3 regions of the Paenibacillus suaedae genome follow, and region 2 is predicted to be linked to each of the others. Evidence: riboswitches for the same ligand, from Rfam matches in the RefSeq annotation. Region 2 holds a riboswitch; each other region holds the start of a gene.
What was found. A riboswitch is a leader RNA that binds a small molecule or an ion and turns the genes downstream of it on or off. The one in region 2 is predicted to bind cyclic di-GMP.

Region 1 (4,292 bases), on a different contig from region 2:
CTCCATTACTGTAATTAAGAAAGATGAAGCTGGCGGTGCGTTGCTCTCTGGTGCGGAATTTGTCCTTAAAGATGCGAAAGGAAATATCATTGCTACGAGGCAAACTGTTGCAGATGGTATCCTGAAATTCGAAAATTTAAAGAGCGGCACCTACTATTTAATAGAAAAGACAGCGCCAGAAGGGTATGTGCTCAATACTCAGCCCATTACAGTTGAAGTCAAGAACGGAACGGACACACCGATTACCGTCTTGAACAAACTGGTTCCAGGAACGGTGAAAGTCATTAAAGTGGCGGCAGGCACGAATACTACACTCCCTGGTGCAGAATTCCGCATCCTTGATGCACATAAGCAGCTAGCCAAGGATCAAACAGGCAAAGAATTGACACAGTTGGTAACGGATGAACATGGCCAATTGATCATTATGAATCTGAATCCCGGCCAATACTTCGCGCAAGAAACGAGGGCACCGGTAGGGTATGTGTTGAACGGCGATTTATTCGAATTCACAGTAAGCAAGAAGGCAGAACCTGAAGTGAAGGTACCGAATACACGTGAGCCTGAAGTGCCTAAGACCGGAACTGCTAAGTTGGTTAAAGTTGATGTGGCCAATGAAGAAAGTAAATTGCCAGGTGCGGAGTTCCGTTTGCTGGATGCGAATAAGCAGCCAGTCAAGGATCAAGCAGGCGTGGAATTGCCGCTGCTAATCACGAATGAGCATGGCGAAGTCACGATTCCTAACCTGTATCCGGGCAAGTATTATGCAGAAGAAACGAAGGCGCCAGTCGGATATGTGTTGAACACGGAATTAATCGAGTTTGATGTGAACGCTGGCAAGGAAGCAGTAGTCATTGTGCGTAATACACTCGCTTTGCCGCCGACGGGTTCAGTGAAGCTGATTAAGATTGCTTATGACAATAAAGAGAAAAAGCTGTCTGGTGCCAAGTTCCGCCTTCTGGATGCGGAGAAGCAGCCGGTTAAAGATGAGGCAGGAGCAGAGCTTCCGATCTTAACGACGGATACAAACGGAGAAGCATCCCTTCCAGCCTTGAAGCCGGGTAAATACTTCTTCGAGGAGACAGAGGCACCGAGCGGCTATATTCGCAATACTACATGGATTGGGTTCGAAATTACGAGAGGGCAGTTGACTATCGTTACGGTCGAGAATGTTCGTTATACCGATGGAGGGGGAGGGGGCAAGACGGATCCTTATGAACCGTGGGAGCCAAGCAAGCCAGACGACAAGACACCTCCTAAGACAGATCCGAACATTCCAACGGTCCCTGGGCAGATCGTCGATCCTACAGTTCCCAAGACGCCAACAACGCCAACAACGCCAACAACGCCAACAACGCCAACAACGCCTGGAACGACGACTGACCCTGATCAGCCTACGGTACCTGGTGAGACGACAGATCCCGATACAGGAAATACGACGGAGCCGGGTGGAAGCATGGGCAATCCAGACGGTGACAAGGATGATGAAGGAAATCCTGATGATGCAGATCTAGGAGGCAAGACGGATTCGAAGAAGCCGAATCCTAAGCCGGGCAGCAAGCTGCCGCAAACTGGTGAAGAAGCGCCTGCATCGCCAATCGTCGGTATGATTCTCATTACTGCCGCAGCACTCATGTGGATTGCTCGGAAGCGATTATTTGTAAGACGTTGATGTGATGAACCGCCAGGGAGAGTTCCTTGGCGGGTATCCTACTATTCTGTCCACATACAGAAGATTACAATCGTTCAGGAGTGTACAAGCAGTTCTGTTGCATGTTACCATAGACATATAACGGTTACATTTGGATAATGGCAAACCCTCGCGAAAGCAGGGGACGCAAAGCCACGGGTCTAATGCATTTACACAATGCGATGACAGCCGGGTTGCCCTAATTGCGACAATACGAGCGTCTATTTAAGTGCGCCGCCATTAGGGTGGCGCTTTTTTTGTATAACAAGAAGCGCCCCTGGTGTTCATCTCATTCGAGCGGATAACGTCAAAGAATGGGAGATGGTAAGGATGCGGACACGTTGTACGGAAACGACTGACAACAACGCAAACTGGCAAGTAGAAGAAAAACAATCATTGGTAGGCAGCAAGCGAAGAATTGCAATAGGGCTTAGTGCTGCATTGCTGTTCGGCATGTTCATGCCACGGACAACTCTCTATGCAGCGGATGAAACTAGCGGAAGCGGGACTGCTGCATCAGAATTGTTGAATGTACAGGCGGCAGGAGTCAAGGTTCAGGGCATTTCGCTCGGTATGAGTGAGAAGCAGCTCTTCGAGCGGCTGGGCCAACCAGCACGCAAAGACGTAAGCGAGTACGGGTTCGAGTGGTACATCTATAACAAGGATTATAAGCAGTATGTGCAGGTCGGTGTGCTCAACAAGAAAGTTGTAGCTCTATACTCGAATGCTAAGGCTGATTATGGCAGCATTGGATTTGGTTCGACGAAGCAGGAAGTTACAGCAGCCTACGGGTCTTCCATCAGCCGAATTAAGAAAGGCAATACCATCTATAACTACAAGGATAACGGCGGAACATACAGTATGCACAAGGTAGGCGATGCTTATGCGACGGTGTTCTATGATGTGAGTCAGCGCGGCACGGTAACAGCTGTCCAATTCATTGCTGAAGCTGTGGAGTTGTCGTTCAAGGGTTACTTCGGTACGCCTAGCGAGCAATTGCGGACAAGCTTCGAGCAGCAAATATTCGATCTAGCGAACGCAGTTCGCGTACGCAATGGCAAGAAGCCGCTGCAATGGAACGATAAAATCGCAGGAACAGCACGCAAGCATAGCGGTGATATGGGAGAAAGAAGCTTCTTCGATCATAATAATCCGGATGGCAAGTCGCCGTTCGATCGAATAAAGGCAGACGGAATCGTATATAAGTCCGCAGGAGAGAATATTGCCGCTGGCCAGACGAGTGCTATCTTCGTTCATGAGAACTGGATGAACTCGGAAGGGCATCGTGCCAACATATTAGGAGATTATTCGCGAATGGGTGTAGGCGTATTTTTCGGAGGTAAATCGAAAGTCTACTACACGGAAAACTTCTATACGCCACGAAGCTAGCAGGCCGTGGTAAAAAGACGCCTTCAATCCCACAGAAACAGTGGTGTTGGAGGCGTCTTTGATTGTTACGGCGTTATGGAGTCTTCTCCATGACAGCCTTCACAATAAGCCGGTGTGTAGCTGTGTCGATTGGATCACAGGTGATAAGTGTCAGCTCCCGATCCGTTGGATTCTGATCGAGAACGGACAGATCTTCTGGGGTTACGACGGATTTTGATTGCACGGTATACGTGTAGGTCTGATCTGATGTTTCCAATTGAACTTTATCGCCTTTTTTCAACTCATCGAGCCTGTTGAAGTGTCTGCCGAATGTCAGACTGCGATGGCTCGCCAATACAAAGTTGCCGATCTCGCCCGGCACTCGGCCGGGGACAACGATTCCACTTCCAACCTTGAGAGAAGCAGGTGTGGCTCCCTCTACCATAGGCTCTCGCAGATCGATTTTGTCGATAGATATTGCTCCATATACAAGGAGGCCGTCAATGGATTTAGGCTCCCGTTTTTTTGGTGTGATTGAATCGGTTTGTGTCTTGGAGGTAACTTGAATGCTGTCTTGCGGCAAGTTGTCCCACTCAGTAAGGAGCCGAAGCTCCCTTTGTTGTTCGTTGTATTGGTTCCACTTCGGATATAGGATAAGAGCTAACCCAGCAAGGAGAAACAACAGAGCCGTGACACCGAGCAATCGGGACATGATTTGATTCTTCTTCGTAATAAGAGGCACCCCCTTGACGCGGTATGTTCGTGCCTCTATTGTACCGCATGCTGCAATATATTTTCCATGACCCACCAAGACGATGAGATGAGGTTCCTTAGGGAATACGATAGCAGTCAGCAAAACTCAATTGCAGCAAGCAGTTGCCGGAATTCGAGGCCAGCAGCCTAAGGTGGTGAGGATCATTCCTTAGGGGAAGCCTGCTGAAGGATTGCTTTATGCATCCAAATGGCAGCTTGTGAACCTTCCGCCATCGCAATCGTAACCTGTTCCGAATGCACACACACATCTCCTGCCGCCCATACGTTGGGAACATTGGTCATTTTCGTACGTGGATCCACCATAATGTGTTTATTTTCATGCCGCTCTATCCCAAGCTGCTCTGCGAGGGAGGACTTCACCTCATTGCCTCCGAAGGCAACAAATCCACGCTCTCCATCAATGATCCTTCCATCGGAAAGTCTCACGCCACTGAAGATACCTTCTCCCTTACATACTACTTCT
Region 2 (4,292 bases):
ATTCGGATGCTTATCGCTTTGATTTGACTGAAGCAAACCGGGTTTCATCTAGCAATTATTATGATGTCTCGAAGAATGGCTATAGCATTACTTCAACATTGCCATCTAATATGCGTGATGTGAATGGCTCACTAATCCGCAGAGGGGAAACGTACCGTCTGTTCGTCATGTCAGTTTCGAATAGCAACTCTGATTACAATGCATTGTCGGGCGCATCTGATTCCATCAATATTTCGAATAACTCAACGGTGTACAGTGCTTCCAATGTAAGAGTAAGCGATGTCGGAGATTATAATGACGGCCGCGATATGATGGTTACCTTCAACCGGGCCTCGGATGAATCGAATATTAGCCAGTATCGAATTATGGTTGTGAAGACGAGCAGATCGTACCGCTTTGATGTATCCGAAGCGAACAACGTATCCAGCTACAATTATACGTCGATGAACCCGAATGGCAGAGACGTTAGCCTCAAGCTGAGCTCTACTGCGAGAGACGTAGATGGGGACCTGATCCGTAACGGAACCAGCTACCAAGTATATGTGCTTTCTGTTGGACGCGGCAGTTATGTGAATTCCCTGTCCAGCTCCTCAGATACGATTACGTTGTCTAACAATTCGACGGTGTACCCTGCAACGAACGTATCGGCAAGCAGTTTGGGTGGAAACTACAATGATGGACGGAACCTGAGTGTAACATTCAACCGTGCTGCAGATGAATCGAATGTGAACCATTATCGCGTCATGGTTGTGAAGTCTTCCAATGCAAGCCGTTTTAATCTAACAGAGGCCAATCGAGTTAATAATTGGAACTCAGCTGTCGTGTATCGGAGTGGCAGTAGCTTGTCGCATGTATTCGATGCGGATGCAAGAGATGTAGATGGAGCACCGATTCGCAACGGCAACAGCTACCGGGTATTTGTTCTGACTGTGAGCTCCAATAATCAAGCAAACAATGCATTGTCTGCTCCATCCCCAGAGGTTACGCTTAAAGGCAACGCTTCGGTTGATGTTGTGACGAATGTAGAAGCGAAGATTATTGGCAAAAACGGTAATGCCAGCGACATTGAAGTAGGCTTTAATGCACCATCCAGTAATTCGTACGTAAATGAATACCGTATTATGGTCGTCCGCGCAGATCAGTCCTATGCATTCGACGCATATAGTGCGGGACAGGTGAGATCATCCAGCTACATTCGGGTTGGGAATCAGAGTGGCTATGTAAGACAATCGCTAACAAGCGGCTTGCGGGATGTTCAAGGCAACGACATTCAAAAAGGTGTTGCTTACCGGGTATTTGTGCTTACGGTAGCTGACAATAGAAGCGGCTCCTCGAATGCCTTGTCTTCGCCTTCTGGTGAATTTGCCTTGGTAGATCAATCCGTGCAGGCACCTACGAATGTGTTTTTGACAAGAGAAGGGGGGAATGACTTCAAGGCCTCCTTCTGGAAGCCAAGCAACGACAGCGGGATTGCCTATTATGCAGTGATGGCCGTTCCTTCCGGTTCAGCGGGTTCATTCGACCTGGATCAGGCAAATCGTGTGGCAGGAAGTAATTATAGATTGGTTAGAGTAACAGACGATGGTTCAACCATATTCTCGCTGTCCAATAATGATGCATATGGAAATCCAATTCGCAGCGGCGTTGCCTATAAAGTATTCGTTATGTCCGTAGCGGATGGGCGCAATGCAACAGTGAATGCACTGTCCACCGCATCCAATGAAATGACAGTTGGTGACGGATATTAATCCCCATGATGTGAAATAGAGAAGATAGATAGATGGCATTCAATAAGAGCCTCGGAATGATTTCCGAGGCTTTTTATGTATCACCAAGAGTACAAGAGAGTTGTGTAATGAGTAAGAAATGACTTCAGTGTTGTCTATTAGGTAATTGGTAGGGGAGAGGGGGGCTAAGCAGTAGTGGCTCTATAGGAAAATCGACAAATGTGTCGAGCAGTTGGAGGGAATTGCACGAATCTATGGGAGCAAGGATGGAGAGGATAGGGGTGTTTTTGTCGGAAATAGGGTGAAACAACCTTGAAAATGACTACAAAATGACAAAAAATGATTTTTCGTGTCGAAAAATTGAAAAGTGTTATGAAAAAGTATTAATCTTTTCATTCGAGCAACCGATATAAAATATGGGTCTTGAGTTGGATAGGGGATGCGACCGTCCAACATGCTGATATGTAATATGTACTTTAGACCTATTCACGCGATACATGTCACAAGAACTAGTGCGTAACATTGCTATGACATTCTTGCCTGATAATCGATCTGCAACACGCAATGGATACATCAAGAAGAACAACATCAGGATTGAAAGGCAAACTCTTCGAAAGATGAGGACGCAAAGCCGCGGGCCTAACATCTTCACGGATTACGGCGGCCGGGTTGCCATTAATGTTGCGGTAACTACACAACGGTTATTCGGTGACAAGGCTATGCAGAATGGCCTTTTTTTTGCGCACAGAAGCTGGGGTAAATGATGGAAATTGTGTTGCTAAAATGGGACGAGTGTACTTCCTACGAAGACATAGATTCATTGATGGATCGATTTATCCCGTTCGTTACACCTGAAAAATACAAAAGGTTAGATAGACTTCGGAACCGTGAAGATTTTTATTGCACGGTTGCGGCTGACATATTGGCCCGCATGCTGCTATGTCGAACCTTGAAATGTTCGAATAACGAACTTGTTATTCACACTCATCCCTTCGGCAAGCCATATGTGGAGGGTGATCCAGTATTTTTCAACATCTCTCACGCCGGTGCGTTCATAGCAGTGGCATTGGATGAAGCGCCAATCGGGATTGATATTGAGCAAGCAGGAGAATGGAACATGGACGTGGCTAGGCTGATATGCTCGCCGCGTGAGTTGGAATTGCTTGCAAATACGAACGACAGTCGTGCGCGTCAGGAATTGTTTTTTTACATATGGACGGCTAAGGAAAGTGTTCTGAAGGCATTAGGAACGGGTCTCAGCCTGCCTCCCAGCACATTCGAGATTGTGCAGGAGACAGCTGTACCTATACAACATAATCAATTATGGAATGTTGATCATAATTATGTAAAGCAATATGTCGTTCCTGTAACAGGCTATAGTATGACTGTGTGCGCACAGCATATGGAATTTGCCAAGCAAATAGAGTACATCACATGGGAGCAGTTGACTCATAGGTTTACGAAATGGGTTGGATCGTACAAAGGAGAGGACGAGAATTGGCTTTCATGGAATTAACAGTAGAACGATTGGCAGGCTATGACGTACATTCTATCGAGCTGCCTGAAGAGACAATGCGTCTTCTGAAGAAGCATTCGGCCGAGCATTCGGTCAAGTTGGAATCCGTCATGTTCAGTGCGTGGGCAACGCTGTTGTCCCGGTTCTACAACTCGCAGCAAGTAACTCTTCATGCCGTTCAAGCGGGACACGGCAATGCAAACCATACCGTAGTCAGTCAGGATGACGTAACCTTGCAAGGAATTATGAATATTCATAACAGCTTGTCGGCTTGCGCAGAAGGACGTAACCTGACTTGCTCTGAAATAGCTTCTGACAGTGATGTGGCAACGTATTGCTGGTACGGAGAAGATGTTCGGCCCGTGCTTCCAGAGGGAGAGCAGGTATGTGACCTGCACGGCTGCATTCAGCATGCTGCTGGAACGGGCGCATTACCGATGTTCACAATGTATTACAAGGAAAATCAGTTCCAGTTATCGACAGTAGACAAGCTGGGTGAGTACTTCTTGCAGCTGCTGGATGAAGCTGTGAAGCATCCTCAGAAGCGTATTGGCGAGCTGGAAATGCTGACAGAGCAGGACAAGCGCCAGTTAATTGAGGGGATGAATCAGACGCGAGCTGAATATCCTCATACATTCACGGTTCAGGCGCTGTTCGAGGAACAGGCTCAGCTGCATCCGGATCGAGTAGCTGTTATCGAAGATGATCGCGAGTTGACCTATTGCGAGTTGAATGCTCGTGCGAATCAATTGGCGCGCAGGCTGCGGAAGCTTGGCATCAATCGGGAACAGTCTGTTGGTATTATGGCAGAGCGAAGTGCAGAGATGGTTGTCGGTATCTTAGCGATTCTCAAGGCGGGAGGAGCTTATGTTCCACTTGATCCTGATCACCCTCAGGATCGCATTCAATATGTCCTGGAAGACAGTCGTACGAAGCTGGTACTGACTAGCAGATCGTCAGATATAGATTTGCCGAATACCATCGAGCAGGTTCATATGGACGACCCGAGCCTTGCTGATGAATCTAGCGATAATCTGGTATCTGTGAAT
Region 3 (4,292 bases), on a different contig from region 2:
TCCTTTGATAAGTCCTTTGCTCACTGCGTACACAACGGCTGTCTTTGCATCCTGTGAGATGAGTGCTTCATCCTTAAATCCAAGCGAAGCGCTTGAATGGGACAGATCAATTTTCAATGCCCGCGTAAGCATCACGACCATTTTTTCGCGAGTAATCGGTTTACGTGCCCCAGGCTCTGCAATCCGCTGTTCCCAAGTATTTCCGTTATTCGTCAAGCGATCAAGCAAGGTGGCGAACTCCGCTTGGGTAATAACGTCGTTCGGCTTGAATGTGTGTATGCTGTCTTTGCCGCACAACAGTCCGTGAGCTGCAATGACTTCAATTTCATCCTTTGCCCAATGTGCAGTAAGATCATTGAAGGATCTTGCATGCTCTGCAATCGTGTAGGTGCCGAACTGCGTGACCTGGAAGGAAATATGCTTCTTATCAGCTGCCTTCATTCCGGCCAGTTTATAGCTCCAAGCATTTGTTGTTACGCCTTGAGCTTCTGCGTACACGCCTGCCTTACGAATATCCTTTGTAGCTTCCATCAGCTTCAAGGAGATTTCCAACAGGATATTCTTTGCTTCTTGCGGCCCACGGATCGTGATCATCGGAGACGTAAAGGTCGTCTCGCCATGATGCTTGCTAAAACCTTTGTCCTTATGCTCTGCAAGAGACACCACAAGCTCGAGTCCGCTCGTTCCGATGAGTTCCGCAATAGACTTATTCGGAATGGTAATATCGAATTCGGCTGTAGACAGAAGCAAATCCTTGCCTGATTCCTGCAGCAGTTTGGCGGCCGATTTGTCAAGCGTGAAGGAGACTTCATTGTAATCCTTCATGCTTACATCGCTAATATCGGGTTGAACCTGCTTGGCATTTTTGTCCTGCAGCTGTTTTTTCACGGTATTCGCATTTATCTTAAACTCCGCATTCACTGCATGCTCCTTCATCGTCTCTGCCAGTAATCCTGCCTTCATCGTCTTACCGGCTGGAATTGTTCCCACAGAAGTCGAAGGTGTAGAACTAGTAGAACCTCTAGAGCCTTCAGATGAGGAAGACGAAATAGGCAACTCTGGCTTCGGATTCGGATTTGGAACAGACGGCTTGATGACATCAACGGTAGACGAGTGAATGTAACCGATTCGGATCCGTTCATTGTTTGCGTTGAACAGATTCGCATTTACAAGATTGAAGGTATATTTCCCTTCTTGGTCGCTCAAGAAAGCGATGGTTGCTATGTCGCCGTCTCCTTCATAAGCGCCTCCGTTGAGATTGACGGAGTAATCCAATTGCTTCTGGCCATTAGGTAAATCGGTTATGTTCTTTGTCGTGATAAGCGGGACATCCGGATAGTTCAACTTTTGATAGGTAGCCATCGTAACGCTTGGCTTAATATCTAAGAGAGTCAAGCGGCTGTCATAAGTAAGACTGAATGAAGCTGAATATACTGCTTTCGACACAGAATATTCGACCTTTACATCGAATGGATCTCCTGTCAGAACCTTAGATTTGCTGAGGCTAGGAGATACAACATCAGGATCGGGCTTTTTATCGTCGACGGAATTCTGCGTGACGAAGTTCTGTGTGTAATATACATTTGAATTCCCCCCGAAGTACACACCCACCCCTAGATGAGAAAAGTCTCCCAAAATATTCGAACGATGTCCTTTCGAGTTCATCCAGTTCTCGTGAACGAAGATGGCACTCGACTGTCCAGCAGCAATGTTTTCCCCTGCCTTTTGGTATACGATTCCGTCCGCCTTCAGCCGATCGAACGGGGATTTGCCGTCCGGATTGTTATGATCGAAGAAGCTTCTCAGCCCCATATCGTCGCTATGCTTGCGAGCAGTTCCCGCAGCCTTTTCATTCCACTTCAATGGCTTCATGCCCTCGCGGACACGCACAGCATTAGCCAAATCGAGGATTTGTTGCTCAAAGCTTGTCTGCAATCGCTTGCTAGGCGTGCCAAAGTACCCCTTGAACGCCAGTTCCACATCCTGGGCAATAAATTGGACAGCCGTCACCGTATTCCCTTGATGGAGATCATAGAACACGGTTGCATACATACCGCCGACCTTGTACAGGCTATATTGTCCGCTGTTGTCCATATTGTAAATCGTATTGCCTTTCCTAATTTGACTGAGGGAAGATCCGAAGGCTGCCTCTACCTCCTGCTTGGTTGAACCGAATCCAATACTGCCATAAGAATCATTCGCATTCGTATAGAGTGCAACGACCTTGTGGTCCTGAACACCAACTTGTAAGTAATGTTTATAATCCTGATTGTAAATATACCACTCGAAGCCATATTCACTTAGATCCTTGCGAACCGGCAGTCCGATTTTTTGGAATAGTTGATCCTCGCTCATTCCTATGGTGATGCCTTGCAGTTGGTCTGCCCCTGCCTGCGGAGCATTGTTCGTTTTCGTGACAGTAATCATACTACCGACCAGCTTATCCGCTGCATAAAGGGTCGGCTGATAGATAAGCATCCCGGCTAACAGCGCAGCGCTAGCTGTAATCGTCATACGCCGCATTCTTCCTGCTTTAATGTGTTTATGCTGTTCTTGGTACATTGCGTTGTTGGTTGCTGTACAACATGGCCGCATCATTTCATCTCCTATTCTTTTACATTCTGCGATCAAATGAGATGAACACCGGGGACGCTTTACAATAGCACAAAAAAAGCGCCACCCTAATGGCAGCGCAATAAAAAAAGACGCACGTAATGTCGCAATTAGGGCAACCCGGCTGTCATCGCATTGTGAAATACATTAGACCCGTGGCTTTGCGTCCCCTGCTTTCGCTAGGGTTTGCCATTATCCAAATGTTACAGATTAAATGTCTATAGTAACATGTAAATGAACAGCTTGTATACAACTGTGCCTATAGGTACGCAAAATTCATCAAGTACCAGGTCTATCAACCCAGTACGATATTTATGTTCGTCATGCACCTCTTCAATGAAGCTGCCCCATTTTTAAAAAAGGATCATGAAAGTACCATTAAGACTTCGCTCGAATTTTAGTTAAAATCACATTGGCCGCTTCTACTGCACCACCAGCATTCTGAAAAGTTTCTGACAGTTTTAGCGCATTTTCCTGATATGTCCGATTCGTCAACACCTCAGATACCGCTGCTGCCAAATATTTTGGCTTCTTTCCTTTCAACTGTAAACCTGCACCCAGTTGAGCAACCCGATCAGCCACTAATCCTTGTTCGCTATGTTGCGGAAATAAAACCATTGGAACTCCAAAATAAAGGCTTTCATTCACACTATTCATACCGCAATGGGTAATAAATACATCGGCTGTTTGCAATACCGATATTTGATCCACGACGTTATTCACTGTAAAATTTCTTGGTATGTTGCCAAGAGAAGCAATCTCCGTTTTTTCACCAACTGACATCACAACATCATAGTCCGTATCTGCAAATGCCTGAATAACTTTTTGGTAAAAATCTTGATTTTGATTCAGTATAGTCCCAAGTGAAATGTAGATTCGTTTTCTATCTTTTTTATTAATCTGTATCGACGGAGACTGTCTGATGGATGGTCCGACAAAAGCATATCGCTCAGAAAACGTATCCGCCATCGGCTGGAATTCTTTCGAGGTATAGACAATGGTGTCTGTTTCATTATTATTTTGAACAATCGATATAAAATTCTCAATTTCATATCCATGATTCTTTAACAACTGAATTTTTCTGTTCATTCGGGGCAAACCCACGATCATTCTCCATAAATCGATAAAACCACGCTTCATCAGTTTCGCAGTGTACTGATTAAAAGCAAAGGTAGTAGTCGAACAAACATATGGAATTTCTAGTTTTTTAGCAAATAATTTTCCCCAAAAGCATATAGAGTCAGATACAATACAATCCGGCTGAATTTCCCTTAATTCCTGACATACCTTCTCATCCAAAGCAATGGTCGTATCGGCAACCATCTCAATTAATGCTGTAAAATCTTTGCCAACCTTGCGATCCAATTCCTTTTGTGAAAGCTGGGGCAAGAACTCATCACAAGCAATGAATGCAGCGCCAGCACCTTCTATTTTTTCCTGAAATTCTAGAAAGGAATAGTACCAAACTTGATGGCCTCTATTGACTAATTCGGCTACCACCGGAATGGTTGGATTAGTGTGACCATGCGCGGGTATCGAAAAAAATACAATTTTGCTCATTCTGATTTATCTACCTCTCGCTCCGCTTTTTGGATCATCTCTACAAATTCCATGAAATGATTACTTTTTAAGAGAGCAATCCCTTTTGTCGCATCTTCCCCCAAGACAATCAGCTTATC

Region 1: linked by a shared signal. The riboswitch ahead of RQP50_RS17620 (CAP domain-containing protein) and the one ahead of RQP50_RS00425 (4'-phosphopantetheinyl transferase family protein) in region 2 are both predicted to bind cyclic di-GMP.
Region 3: linked by a shared signal. The riboswitch ahead of RQP50_RS24390 (CAP-associated domain-containing protein) and the one ahead of RQP50_RS00425 (4'-phosphopantetheinyl transferase family protein) in region 2 are both predicted to bind cyclic di-GMP.

Annotation. Positions count from the first base shown of each region.
Region 1 is NZ_JAVYAA010000004.1:125,632-129,923, forward strand. It holds gene RQP50_RS17615 (SpaA isopeptide-forming pilin-related protein) at 1-1,669, shown strand, start outside; cyclic di-GMP riboswitch class I at 1,799-1,889, shown strand; gene RQP50_RS17620 (CAP domain-containing protein) at 2,018-3,076, shown strand; gene RQP50_RS17625 (class D sortase) at 3,150-3,863, opposite strand; gene RQP50_RS17630 (NAD(P)/FAD-dependent oxidoreductase) at 3,971-4,292, opposite strand, start outside.
Region 2 is NZ_JAVYAA010000001.1:86,503-90,794, forward strand. It holds gene RQP50_RS00420 (copper amine oxidase N-terminal domain-containing protein) at 1-1,748, shown strand, start outside; cyclic di-GMP riboswitch class I at 2,318-2,404, shown strand; gene RQP50_RS00425 (4'-phosphopantetheinyl transferase family protein) at 2,488-3,243, shown strand; gene RQP50_RS00430 (amino acid adenylation domain-containing protein) at 3,225-4,292, shown strand, end outside.
Region 3 is NZ_JAVYAA010000007.1:275,257-279,548, forward strand. It holds gene RQP50_RS24390 (CAP-associated domain-containing protein) at 1-2,514, opposite strand, end outside; cyclic di-GMP riboswitch class I at 2,725-2,814, opposite strand; gene RQP50_RS24395 (macrolide family glycosyltransferase) at 2,992-4,173, opposite strand; gene RQP50_RS24400 (helix-turn-helix transcriptional regulator) at 4,170-4,292, opposite strand, start outside.